One region of the Solibacillus sp. NPDC093137 genome, then DNA from elsewhere that is predicted to be linked to it. Evidence: riboswitches for the same ligand, from Rfam matches in the RefSeq annotation. Region 1 holds a riboswitch; the other holds the start of a gene.
What was found. A riboswitch is a leader RNA that binds a small molecule or an ion and turns the genes downstream of it on or off. The one in region 1 is predicted to bind glycine.
Positions count from the first base shown of each region.

Region 1 (5,456 bases):
CGAAAATGAAACTAATAAAAGTGATGTCGTATCCGCTCATTTTATTTACATTTTTAATAATACTGTTTTTAGCCTTTCGAACATATTTTCTGCCGAATATGTCTTCAGTTATTACATCCCGAGTCCAAAGTGGATCGTCCGCCAGCATTCAGTGGTCGAAGTTTTTCCTCCATATGCCAGACTATATTATTGCAGTTGGTATTGCTCTCGGCATTGTCCTCTCCCTTTTTATTTATCAAATCCGTAAGAAACGAATTGATTTGCAGCTCCATCTACTGTTTAGGCTCCCGTTAATCGGTCTTTTTTGGCGCCTATTTCTGACGAGACAATTTGCCCGCCATTTAGGCAATCTATTATTAGCCGGCTTCTCGCTCCAAAAAGCATTCGATCATTTAAAATCCCAACATCACCAAAAGCACATTGCGTATATTGCAGGTATACTCCAAGAACGCATTCTTATTGGCGATTCATTGGAGCGTGCAGTTGAAATCGTCGGCTACTTTTATCCGAAATTTGAACATTTTATTGCCCACGGTGAGGCGAGCGGCTTGTTAGGACGGGAGCTTATTTTATATTGCGAGCTTTTGGATGAAAAGCTTCAGAAAGTAATTGAACAAATCTTGGCGATAATTCAGCCGCTGCTATTTGTGATCATTGCCATTTGCGTAATTGCTGCATATTTAAGTATTTTAATTCCGATGTATGATGTCATTGATTTTATATAAGTAGAGGTGGATCAGATGAAAAATGAAAAAGGATTTACGTTAGTAGAGATGCTTGTTGTTTTATTAATCATTTCCATTTTAATATTGGTTACAATTCCCAACGTTTCAAAACACTTCGCATCAATCGATGAAAAAGGTTGTAACGCTTATGTTCTCATGCTTCAAGGACAAGTAGAAGCATATAAACTGAACAAAAATGATTATCCAGCTTCGGTCTCGGATTTAATTGACGAGGGGTATATTGTGGAAAAGGACTTAAAATGTCCGGATAATACGGAAATTAAAATAGTGGATGGTAAAGTCATTGGACCGGGGAACAGCGAAACGTAACGATGAAAGAGAAAGTAAAATTACTGTTAACGGATGAAAAAGGTTTTACATTAATGGAAATGCTCATTGTTCTCTTTATCTTTTTGGTCGTCAATTCAACAATCCTCTCACTTTCACAAAAGCCGTTAATGGATTATACAGAAAAACAGGTAATGAATCAAAATGAGATGTTAATACGCATGACACAATTGTTATCCATTGAGACCGGAACGTCCCATAGCTTTGAAATTATTAACTGTCACCGAATACAAGTAATGGATTGGACTACTTCTAATATTATTTACGACCAGCGAATAGCGCGGCCAATTGACATGTATTTATCCACTCCGCATAACCGGCTGTTATTTAATACGAGAGGAAATGTCCAGGCCTTTGGACGGCTAACGTATCATTTTGAGAATACAAGCCATCAATACTCTGTGAATATCGGCAAAGCCAGGATTTTGGAAAAGGAGGTTTTTAATGAGCCAGGAAGGACTAACTCTTGTAGAAACACTGTTAGCAGTCGTCATCTTATTTTTCCTTTCGTCGACAATCATTCCGCTCACATTTAATATGCAACAGCAAATAGCTATACAAAAAGTACAAGCTCATGCTGCAGAAGTAGCTTTTATAGGAGCGCTGAAATATAAAAGATTTGGACAATCCGCCGGAGTTCAACACATTGACGGGGTTCAGTTTCAATGGAATTACGATGGGTACCAAGTATGTGTCCATTATGACAACAATGAAAAAGAAGAGGAACTGTGTATATGAAATTGTGGCAAATATTTAATGAGCGGGGTTTTACACTACTGGAAAGCTTGTTTCAGTTAACCGTATTTGTACTTTTTACCGCAATAAGCCTGCTTATCCTTATATGGGTTCGGGATCTTCAACAGCTTGAGACGATGAAAGATGAGGTGAACTGGGAATTGTTCGTTTATGATCTTCATCAATACAATATGAATTCAGCATCTGGGATGGTGCTCAGCTCTGGTATGCTGCAACTGGAAATATCAAATGACCCCGAGGAGCGTTTGTTTGTTTTTGATAAATCAGAACAGCATTTGCGTAAAAGGTCGAATAAAGGGGGAAATGAAATTATGCTGCCTTTTGTTGAGAAATGGGAGTTGGCGGTGGATGAAAATGATGTGAATATGAGGGTAGTGATGAAAAATGGAACAAAGCGAGAAAGAGACCTCGTGTTACCATTGCCTCCAAAATGAGAAGGGTGCATTATTTTTGCTGGCTGTATTTTTATTGTTCATAGTTTCCGGAGCTGCTGTTTTCTTTACAAATGCATATTTTGCGCAAATAAAAGTATATAATTCATTGGAATCTATTTACGTTCGTGCTACGATAAATATACTAAATTTACCTTAAAGTTCGACTTCTTTTTGCAAAGTCGAAAAAATGTCGCATAATGCGATTTTGTTTGACCTAAAAATATTTCTGTTTAAGTAGCAAAATAGAAACGAAAGAATAGGTAGAGGCGTAATTGATTAAGTAGTCCGTAATAGAAGAAGGTGAACAGCATGCGTAAAATTTATTTAGTAGGATTTATGGGGTGCGGAAAAAGTGCGATTGGAAGACGTTTAAGTTTTTTCTTGAAAATGCCGTATTACGATATGGATCATGAAATTGTACGACAACAGGGTATGACAATTCCTGAAATTTTCGAGAAATACGGCGAAGCACACTTCCGAAAAATCGAGACGGAATTTTTAAAGAACTTTCGTGATGAAGCATGCATTATCGCTACAGGCGGTGGGGTAGCCGTAAATGAAGAAAACAGGAGAATTATGCGCCAGACAGGGCTTGTATTTTTTCTTGATGCAAAATTTGAAGATATTTATATGCGTATTCGGAATGACAAAAACCGTCCCATTGTTCAATCATCAACGGAGCAAGAATTGGAAAATCTGTATCACCAACGCAGAAAGAATTATCGACTAGCTGGCCATATACAAGTACTGACAGCCGGGAGAACGTTAAGACAAATTGTTGAGTACATCGGCTTTCAAGTGAAACGTCTTAAAGGCGAATGATCACTGGATAATTGCACTTAATGTTCGTATTTTGAATAAAATTAAAAAAAGATTGCGTTTGCATTATATTCAATGTTAGGATATTGCTAAGAAGAGCAATAACATGAAGTAAATAATCTAACGCGGATGATGGTACGGGGAGAGAACGTGATGTCACGTCGCCGAAGGAGCAAATAGCTATGCTATGAATCTCTCAGGCAAAAAGACTCGTATTGGACGCAACTCTGGAGAGTGCTGTAATCAGCTATTGTTGCGAACAGCCACCAACGGGGAAAGCCTAAATTGTGATAGTGGATCAAATTTGGGTGTAACTTTCAGGTGCAAGGACAGAGAATCTCGGTAAAGGGGATTCGTCTGTCTTTTTTTGTGGAGAAATCGGCTTTTAATATTCTGATGATTCTAATAAAAAGATAGATTTACACTTTGATAGGTGTAATGTTGTTTCCCCTTACAAAGCAAAATGAACATACATAACTAAAGGAGGAAATGAACATGACAAATGAATTAAAGCTAAAGCGCACACCACTTTTTGATGAATATGCAAAGTATGGTGGAAAAACAGTTGATTTTGGCGGCTGGGAATTACCGGTACAATTTTCTTCGATTAAAGAGGAGCATGATGCGGTTCGTAACCGTGCAGGACTTTTTGATGTATCCCATATGGGGGAAATTATCGTAGAAGGTCCGAATGCACTAGTTTATCTACAAAAGATGCTTTCCAACGATATTTCTAAAATTGCAGTTGGCGGCGCACAATACAGTGCACTATGTTATGAAGATGGCGGTGTTGTTGACGATTTACTGACATACCGTTTGGAAGATAACCGTTATTTACTATGTGTTAATGCAGCGAATATTGAAAAGGACTTTGAATGGTTACAGCAGCATGTCGAAGGGGATGTCAAAGTGACAAATGTGTCAGATGACTATGCTCAAATCGCATTGCAAGGACCATTATCTCAGGAAGTTCTGCAAACATTAACAGCAACAGATTTAACGGCAATTAAATATTTTAAATTCCAGGACAATGTGGATGTAGGCGGTCATTCGGTTCTAGTTTCTCGCTCTGGCTATACAGGTGAAGACGGATTTGAAATTTACGGGACACCAGCAGCGATTGTCGATCTATGGAACAAAATTTTGGAAGCAGGAAAAGACAAAGGTGTAGTAGCGGCCGGTTTAGGAGCACGTGATACACTTCGCTTTGAAGCTTGCTTACCATTATATGGCCAAGAGATTTCAAAAGAGATTTCACCATTGGAAGCGGGAATTGGCTTTGCGGTGAAATTGGCAAAGGATCCGCAATTTATCGGTCAGCAAGCATTAATTGACCAAAAAGAAAATGGCCTAACACGTAAATCTGTAGGCATCGAGATGATTGATAAAGGTATTCCCCGCCATGGCTATAAAGTATTTAAAGATGGTGAAGAGATTGGTTTTGTAACTACAGGAACTCAGTCACCAATGACAAAGCGCAATATCGGCTTAGCTTTAATTGACGCAAAATTCACAGAAGTTGGAACTGAATTAGAAATTGAAGTACGAAAAAATAGAGCAAAAGCAGTTGTTGTAGAAACTCCATTTTACAAGCGTGCAAAATAAAATGAAACTTCAATCAGTGGGGGTCTTCATCCCCTAGATTGGTAGTTGAACCAAGCTTACTACCCGTTAATACGGGATAAAACTTTTGAAAAGAGGGTTAACAATGAAACATCGTTATTTACCAATGACGGAACAAGATAAACAAGAAATGTTAGACCGTATCGGGGTTGCGACAATTGATGAGCTTTTCGAGGATATTCCTGAGAAAGTTCGCTTCCAAGGAAGCTACAATATTAAACCTGCCAAGTCAGAAGCCGCTTTAATGAAGGAACTGGCACAACTTGCTTCAAAAAATAAAGATACAGCAAGCAATGTATCGTTTTTAGGTGCAGGTGTATACAACCACTATAAACCGGTAATTGTTGATCACGTTATTTCACGTTCGGAGTTCTATACAGCATACACGCCATATCAGCCGGAAATTTCACAAGGTGAACTTCAAGCGATTTTTGAGTTCCAAACGATGATCGCAGAACTGACAGGCATGGATATTGCAAACTCTTCTATGTATGATGGCGGTACGGCATTGGCAGAAGCAGGTATGCTTGCTGCAGGTCATACACGTCGCGGAAAGTTACTTGTTTCAGGAGCTGTACATCCGGAGTATCAAGATGTTGTGAAAATGTATGCTACAGGACAATCAATAGAAGTCGTTACAATTCCTGCAAAAGACGGTGTGACAGACATCGAAGCACTAAAAGGCCTGATCGATGACCAAACAGCCGGCGTAATCGTTCAATATCCGAACTTCTTTGGTCAAGTTGAAAAC
Region 1 is NZ_JBNNVH010000001.1:458,214-463,669, forward strand. Features, by position in the region: gene comGB (competence type IV pilus assembly protein ComGB) at 1-725, shown strand, start outside; gene comGC (competence type IV pilus major pilin ComGC) at 741-1,055, shown strand; gene ACQKN3_RS02260 (prepilin-type N-terminal cleavage/methylation domain-containing protein) at 1,058-1,609, shown strand; gene ACQKN3_RS02265 (type II secretion system protein) at 1,518-1,811, shown strand; gene comGF (competence type IV pilus minor pilin ComGF) at 1,808-2,263, shown strand; gene ACQKN3_RS02275 (shikimate kinase) at 2,573-3,085, shown strand; glycine riboswitch at 3,212-3,304, shown strand; glycine riboswitch at 3,308-3,417, shown strand; gene gcvT (glycine cleavage system aminomethyltransferase GcvT) at 3,578-4,687, shown strand; gene gcvPA (aminomethyl-transferring glycine dehydrogenase subunit GcvPA) at 4,791-5,456, shown strand, end outside.

Region 2 (5,456 bases), 770 kb from region 1:
TTTAAAATAATATCCAGCTGCTCAAGCGTGAAATAGTTGTACATTAAGCAAAGTTCGCGTACAGATTTGCCGCTATGCAGAGCTTCACGTGCAATTTGACTTGAACGTTCATAGCCTAAATGTGGGGCAAGTGCTGTAATTACACCGATTGAACGTTCAACAAAATCATGCAGGCGTGCTTCATTTGCTTCGATATGATCCAGGCAGTATTTTGTAAATACTGTGAAGCCGTTTGTCATAATTTCAATCGACTGTAGCAGATTAAATACTAAAACTGGTTCCATTACATTCAGCTCAAATTGTCCTGCCTCTGAAGCAAGTGAGATTGTTACATCGTTACCGATAACTTGGAAAGCAATTTGGTTAATGACTTCTGGCATAACCGGATTTACTTTACCTGGCATAATTGAAGAACCTGGTTGGCGTTCAGGTAAGCGAATTTCTGCAAATCCTGCTTTTGGACCTGATGCCATTAAGCGTAAGTCATTACAGATTTTAGACATATTCATCATTGCAATTTTTAACATTGATGAAACTTCCGCATACGTATCGGTATTTTGTGTACCGTCGATTAAATTGTCCACTTTTATGAATGGGAAGCCACTGTAAACCGCGATGTTTTCTACTGCCAATTTCATATATTCAGGGTCTGCATTCAGGCCTGTACCGATCGCAGTCGCACCGATATTGATTTGCAGCATTGTTTGCTGCGCTTTTTTGATTCGGTTAATATCACGAGAAACAACGGCAGCGTAGGCACCGAATTCCTGGCCCAAACGAACAGGTACAGCATCTTGTAAATGCGTACGACCCATTTTAACGATTGAATCGAATTCTACTGATTTTCTGATAAAGCTATCACGCATCATTTCCATCGCCATAATTAAATTATTTAACGTAGAAACTGTTGCAATATGAATAGCCGATGGGAATGCATCATTTGTTGACTGCGCCATATTGACATGGCTGTTAGGACTAATGATTGAATAAGTACCTTTTTCTTCCCCTAAAATTTCCAGTGCGCGGTTTGCAATTACTTCATTGGCATTCATGTTCATTGAAGTGCCTGCTCCGCCCTGAATTGGATCTACAACGAACTGGTCATGTAATAGTCCTGAAATAATGTCATCTGATGCTTGTGCAATTGCATTGGCAATTACTGGATCCAATTTGCCGATAGCGGCATTTGCAAGTGCCGAACTTTTCTTTACGATGGCAAATGCACGAATTAATTCAGGGTGCATTGTCATTTTAGTAATCGGGAAATTTTCTAATGCACGAGTTGTTTGAACGCCGTAATAAACGTCCTTTGGAATTTCTAATGTGCCTAAAAAGTCTTTTTCAATACGTGTACTCATTTGTACAAACCCTCCAAGAGAATGGTGTAATAGTTGGATAAACAACTACATTATACGCCATATAATAATAAAAGCTTACTTGCTGAATTATTAGTTTATTTAACGTTCTCACGTAAGCTTAAATTAACCAATATTAACAAATATAATGAGTGAAATTTCGTAACTTTTTGATTTTCTATACGACTAATTAGGAAAGGGATAAAGGGATGAGGTGATTGTCGATGAAGAAATGGTTAAGTTATATGTTGGTCGTGGGAATGATCTTGCTCCTTGCAGCATGTAATACGAAAGAAAACGAAACATCAACCGATTCAACTGAACCTGTGCAGGAAGAAAATAATGAAAATAAAGTAGAATATGAATTACTGTTTCATTTAGATTCGATACCTCCTGAGGTCGGTACGAGTATTTCAATCGTGCAGGAGGAAAAGCTTTATACTACTTGGGCCGATATTTTTGGTTTTGAGTCGGTTCCATCTGTCGATTTTGAAACAGAGGAAGTGCTGTTTGTCACAGGATATTCGGATGGCTGTGGAAGGGAAATTGAGAAAATCGAAAAAGATGAGGATCTTTTAGTCATTACCTTAAACTATCCGGAAGATATTCGCAGCGAGAAAGACATCGTCTGCACAGAAATTGCATTGGACAATACGTATGTTGTCAAAATGAAAAAGACTAACACCTCAAAAGGAAAGCTGATTGATATCAATCGAACAACATATGAAGAAGATTCAACGGTTCAGGAAAAATTGCAGTAAACGAATACAGTAATACGAGGGGCTACCAATTCCTCTATATGAATATTACACTGAAAATATCGAATTTTCGGTGTAATATTTTTTTGGTCATGAATTTTCTGCAAGAAGAAAACATTATGTTGGGAATAAGGTTAAATTGCTATTTACATAATAAACGACTCCGATTGTCCATTGTAAGACGGTCAAAAAATTGGTAGTATGATTATCGTACAATAATAGTATTGAACGCGAACTATAGGAAACTGGAAGATGCCAGGGACCTATAGGCAACTAATTGCATACATATCAAGCGTTGATCGTCGTGGATAAAACTACTGACGGGAGCAGTTTCTGGAGAGAGCGCGATAATCCGCGTCGCCGAAGGGTTCACAATCTCAGGCAAAAGGACAGAAGAGTAATGAGAGACGCTTTTCTTTAACATAGGGTGTATGAACATCCATTGTTTAATGAAAAGCCCTCGATAGATGTCACAGATTTTTTTAAATCTGGGCGCGATTTTGCAGAGGCGAAATCGATTATTCTTAGACACAGGGACTGGCATATTATCAGTCCCTGTTTTTATTCCAGAAAAATTTACTTGATGGACCGCGATGAAGTACTTATTATTTTGCGCTGTGTAAACAGACAAAATACTTATCCTTTGGAGGAATCGTTTTGGAACAACAAGAATTAAAGCGCGATCTGAAAAATCGCCACGTTCAGTTAATTGCGATTGGAGGAACGATCGGAACGGGGTTGTTTTTAGGGTCAGGTAAAGCGATCTCACTTGCAGGACCTTCTATTATCTTTGCATACTTAATCGTTGGAACCGCACTATTTTTCGTCATGCGTGCACTTGGCGAATTGCTTTTATCAAAAGGCGGCTATGCATCTTTTACTGAGTTCGCTACTGAATACTTAGGGGACTGGGCAGGCTATATTACAGGCTGGACATATTGGTTTTGCTGGATTATGACGGCAATGGCGGATATTATCGCTGTCGGCATGTACACGCAGTACTGGTTTGATATCCCGCAATGGGTACCGGCTATCGCATGTTTAGTAGTTTTACTTATTTTGAATTTATTGACGGTCAAACTGTTCGGAGAGCTGGAGTTTTGGTTTGCGTTAATTAAGATCATCACAATTGTTGCGTTGATCGCAATAGGTATTGTATTGCTGATTATTGGCTTTGAAACAGATACAGGCAAGGTTGCTGTATCAAATTTATGGGAGCATGGCGGATTATTCCCGAATGGGGCATTTGGATTTTTAATGGCGTTCCAAATGGTTGTCTTTGCATTCGTTGGTGTTGAATTAGTAGGGGTAGCAGCTGCTGAAACGGCAAACCCGCAAAAGAATATCCCATCTGCAATTAATAAAATTCCCGTTCGTATTCTGCTGTTTTATGTAGGAGCATTATTCGTAATTTTAACAATCAACCCTTGGGATACACTAAGCGCGTCAAGCTCACCATTCGTTCAGGTTTTCGCATTGGTAGGTATTCCGATTGCAGCAGGTTTGATTAACTTTGTTGTGCTGACATCAGCTGCTTCTGCAGGAAATAGCGGAATGTTCTCAACGAGTCGTATGCTGTTCAGTTTAAGTAGTAATAAACAAGCACCAAAAGCTTACGGTAAATTAAACAAAAATGCAGTGCCGCAAAATGGTCTGTTATTTTCTGCGGTTGTAGTATCGATTGGTGCATTGCTTAGCTATTTCATGCCGGACGATGCATTTAGTATCGTGACAACAATTAGTGCAATTTGTTTTATTTGGGTTTGGAGCATTATTCTGATTTCGCATATTATTTACAAAAAGCGTCATCCGGAATTACATAGATCTTCAATTTTCAAAGCACCTTTAACACCATTTATCAACTATTTAATATTGGCCTTCTTCTTGTTTTTACTAATCATTATGGCCATTTCCGAGTCTACGAGAACTTCACTGCTGTTAACACCGTTATGGTTTATACTGCTGTTTGTTCTTTATAAGGTTCGTAAAAGATAATTAGGCAAATCCAACATGTTATAAAAAACGGAAAACACGCAAATTCAAAGATACCGAGAATTTGCGTGTTTTTCATATTGAAAATTATATGTTTATATTTAACTCCAGTACTGCAGAGCAAGTTGCTGTCCTTGCTGAATTTTTGCCCATTGTTCAGCTTCTGTAAGTTCATTGCCGCCATCGCAGGAAGCGAAACCGCATTGGTGTGAAATGAACAAACGGTCTTTGTCGATAATTTTAGACGCTTCATCAAGCATTTTAATAATACGATCTTCATTATCTAAAGTATTCGTTTTAGAAGATAATAATCCTAATACAATTTCTACATTTGGTTTATCTTTGAAGACAGCCAGTGCTTCAATTGAACCAGCACGGTCATCATCCCACTCTAAGAAGAAGCGGTCATAATTTAGTTGCTTTAAGAAGAGGTTAGCAATTTTAATGTAAGAACCACCACCCATATTACGTGAGTCGTAGTTACCTCGGCAATTATGTGTCCACATTTTCAAGCCTAAACGATGGCCCACTTCAATAATTTGATTATTTATCCCAATAAATTCAGTTGCTAACGCTTGAACTTCTTCTTGATTAATTTGTTCGCCAGTAAATGGTGAATTCGGATTGTCGTCAGCAAAAAGTTGCCATAAGCAATCATCAAATTGTAAAATTTCACCACCAGCTGCTGCAAACTCTTCCACAAACTCTGTATAAGCTATTGCTAACGCTTGTTTTAATTCATGTTTTGTTTTATAAAATGCAGCTGGTCCGAAATTATCCGAAAAAGATAACTCACCTAAAATATGGGAAGGTGACGGGATACATAGTTTTGTTTGGTGATCGCCAGCACTTTTTTTCAGTTTTTTGTAGATTTCGATAAAATGATGGTTTTTCCCGCTTAGTTCCCCCGTAATGCGTAAACCGATGTCTTTGCGTGTTTCATAGTGAGAGTTTCCATCGAAATCTTTGAAGAAATAACCATGATCTGCAATATAGCGATCGAATCCTTCAATACCCCAGGCAAAATCTAAATGCCATAATGATTTCGAATGCTCGCCATCTGTCACAACCGTAATGTTATTTTCGATTTCTTTTTTTACAACTTCTTGAATAGAAGCGAGTTCAACTTGTTCGTAGCCTTCAAAATCTTTATAAAAAGGGTATGTAATATCATCACGTTGTTCAATTTGTTTTTTATACGTTAATAATTCATTTTTTCTTAATAGACTGCCTACAATTTGAAATTTTTCACACATGTTCATTTCCTCCTTGGTAATTCAACTTTTTTAAGTTGGATTTATCATACCATCGTGGAGTGGGATATTTGAAACACGTAAAAAATATCAATCGG
Region 2 is NZ_JBNNVH010000001.1:1,231,661-1,237,116, reverse strand. Features, by position in the region: gene aspA (aspartate ammonia-lyase) at 1-1,358, opposite strand, end outside; gene ACQKN3_RS06330 (dehydrogenase) at 1,580-2,116, shown strand; glycine riboswitch at 2,437-2,516, shown strand; gene ACQKN3_RS06325 (amino acid permease) at 2,771-4,108, shown strand; gene ACQKN3_RS06320 (cobalamin-independent methionine synthase II family protein) at 4,207-5,361, opposite strand.
Region 2: linked by a shared signal. The riboswitch ahead of ACQKN3_RS06325 (amino acid permease) and the one ahead of gcvT (glycine cleavage system aminomethyltransferase GcvT) in region 1 are both predicted to bind glycine.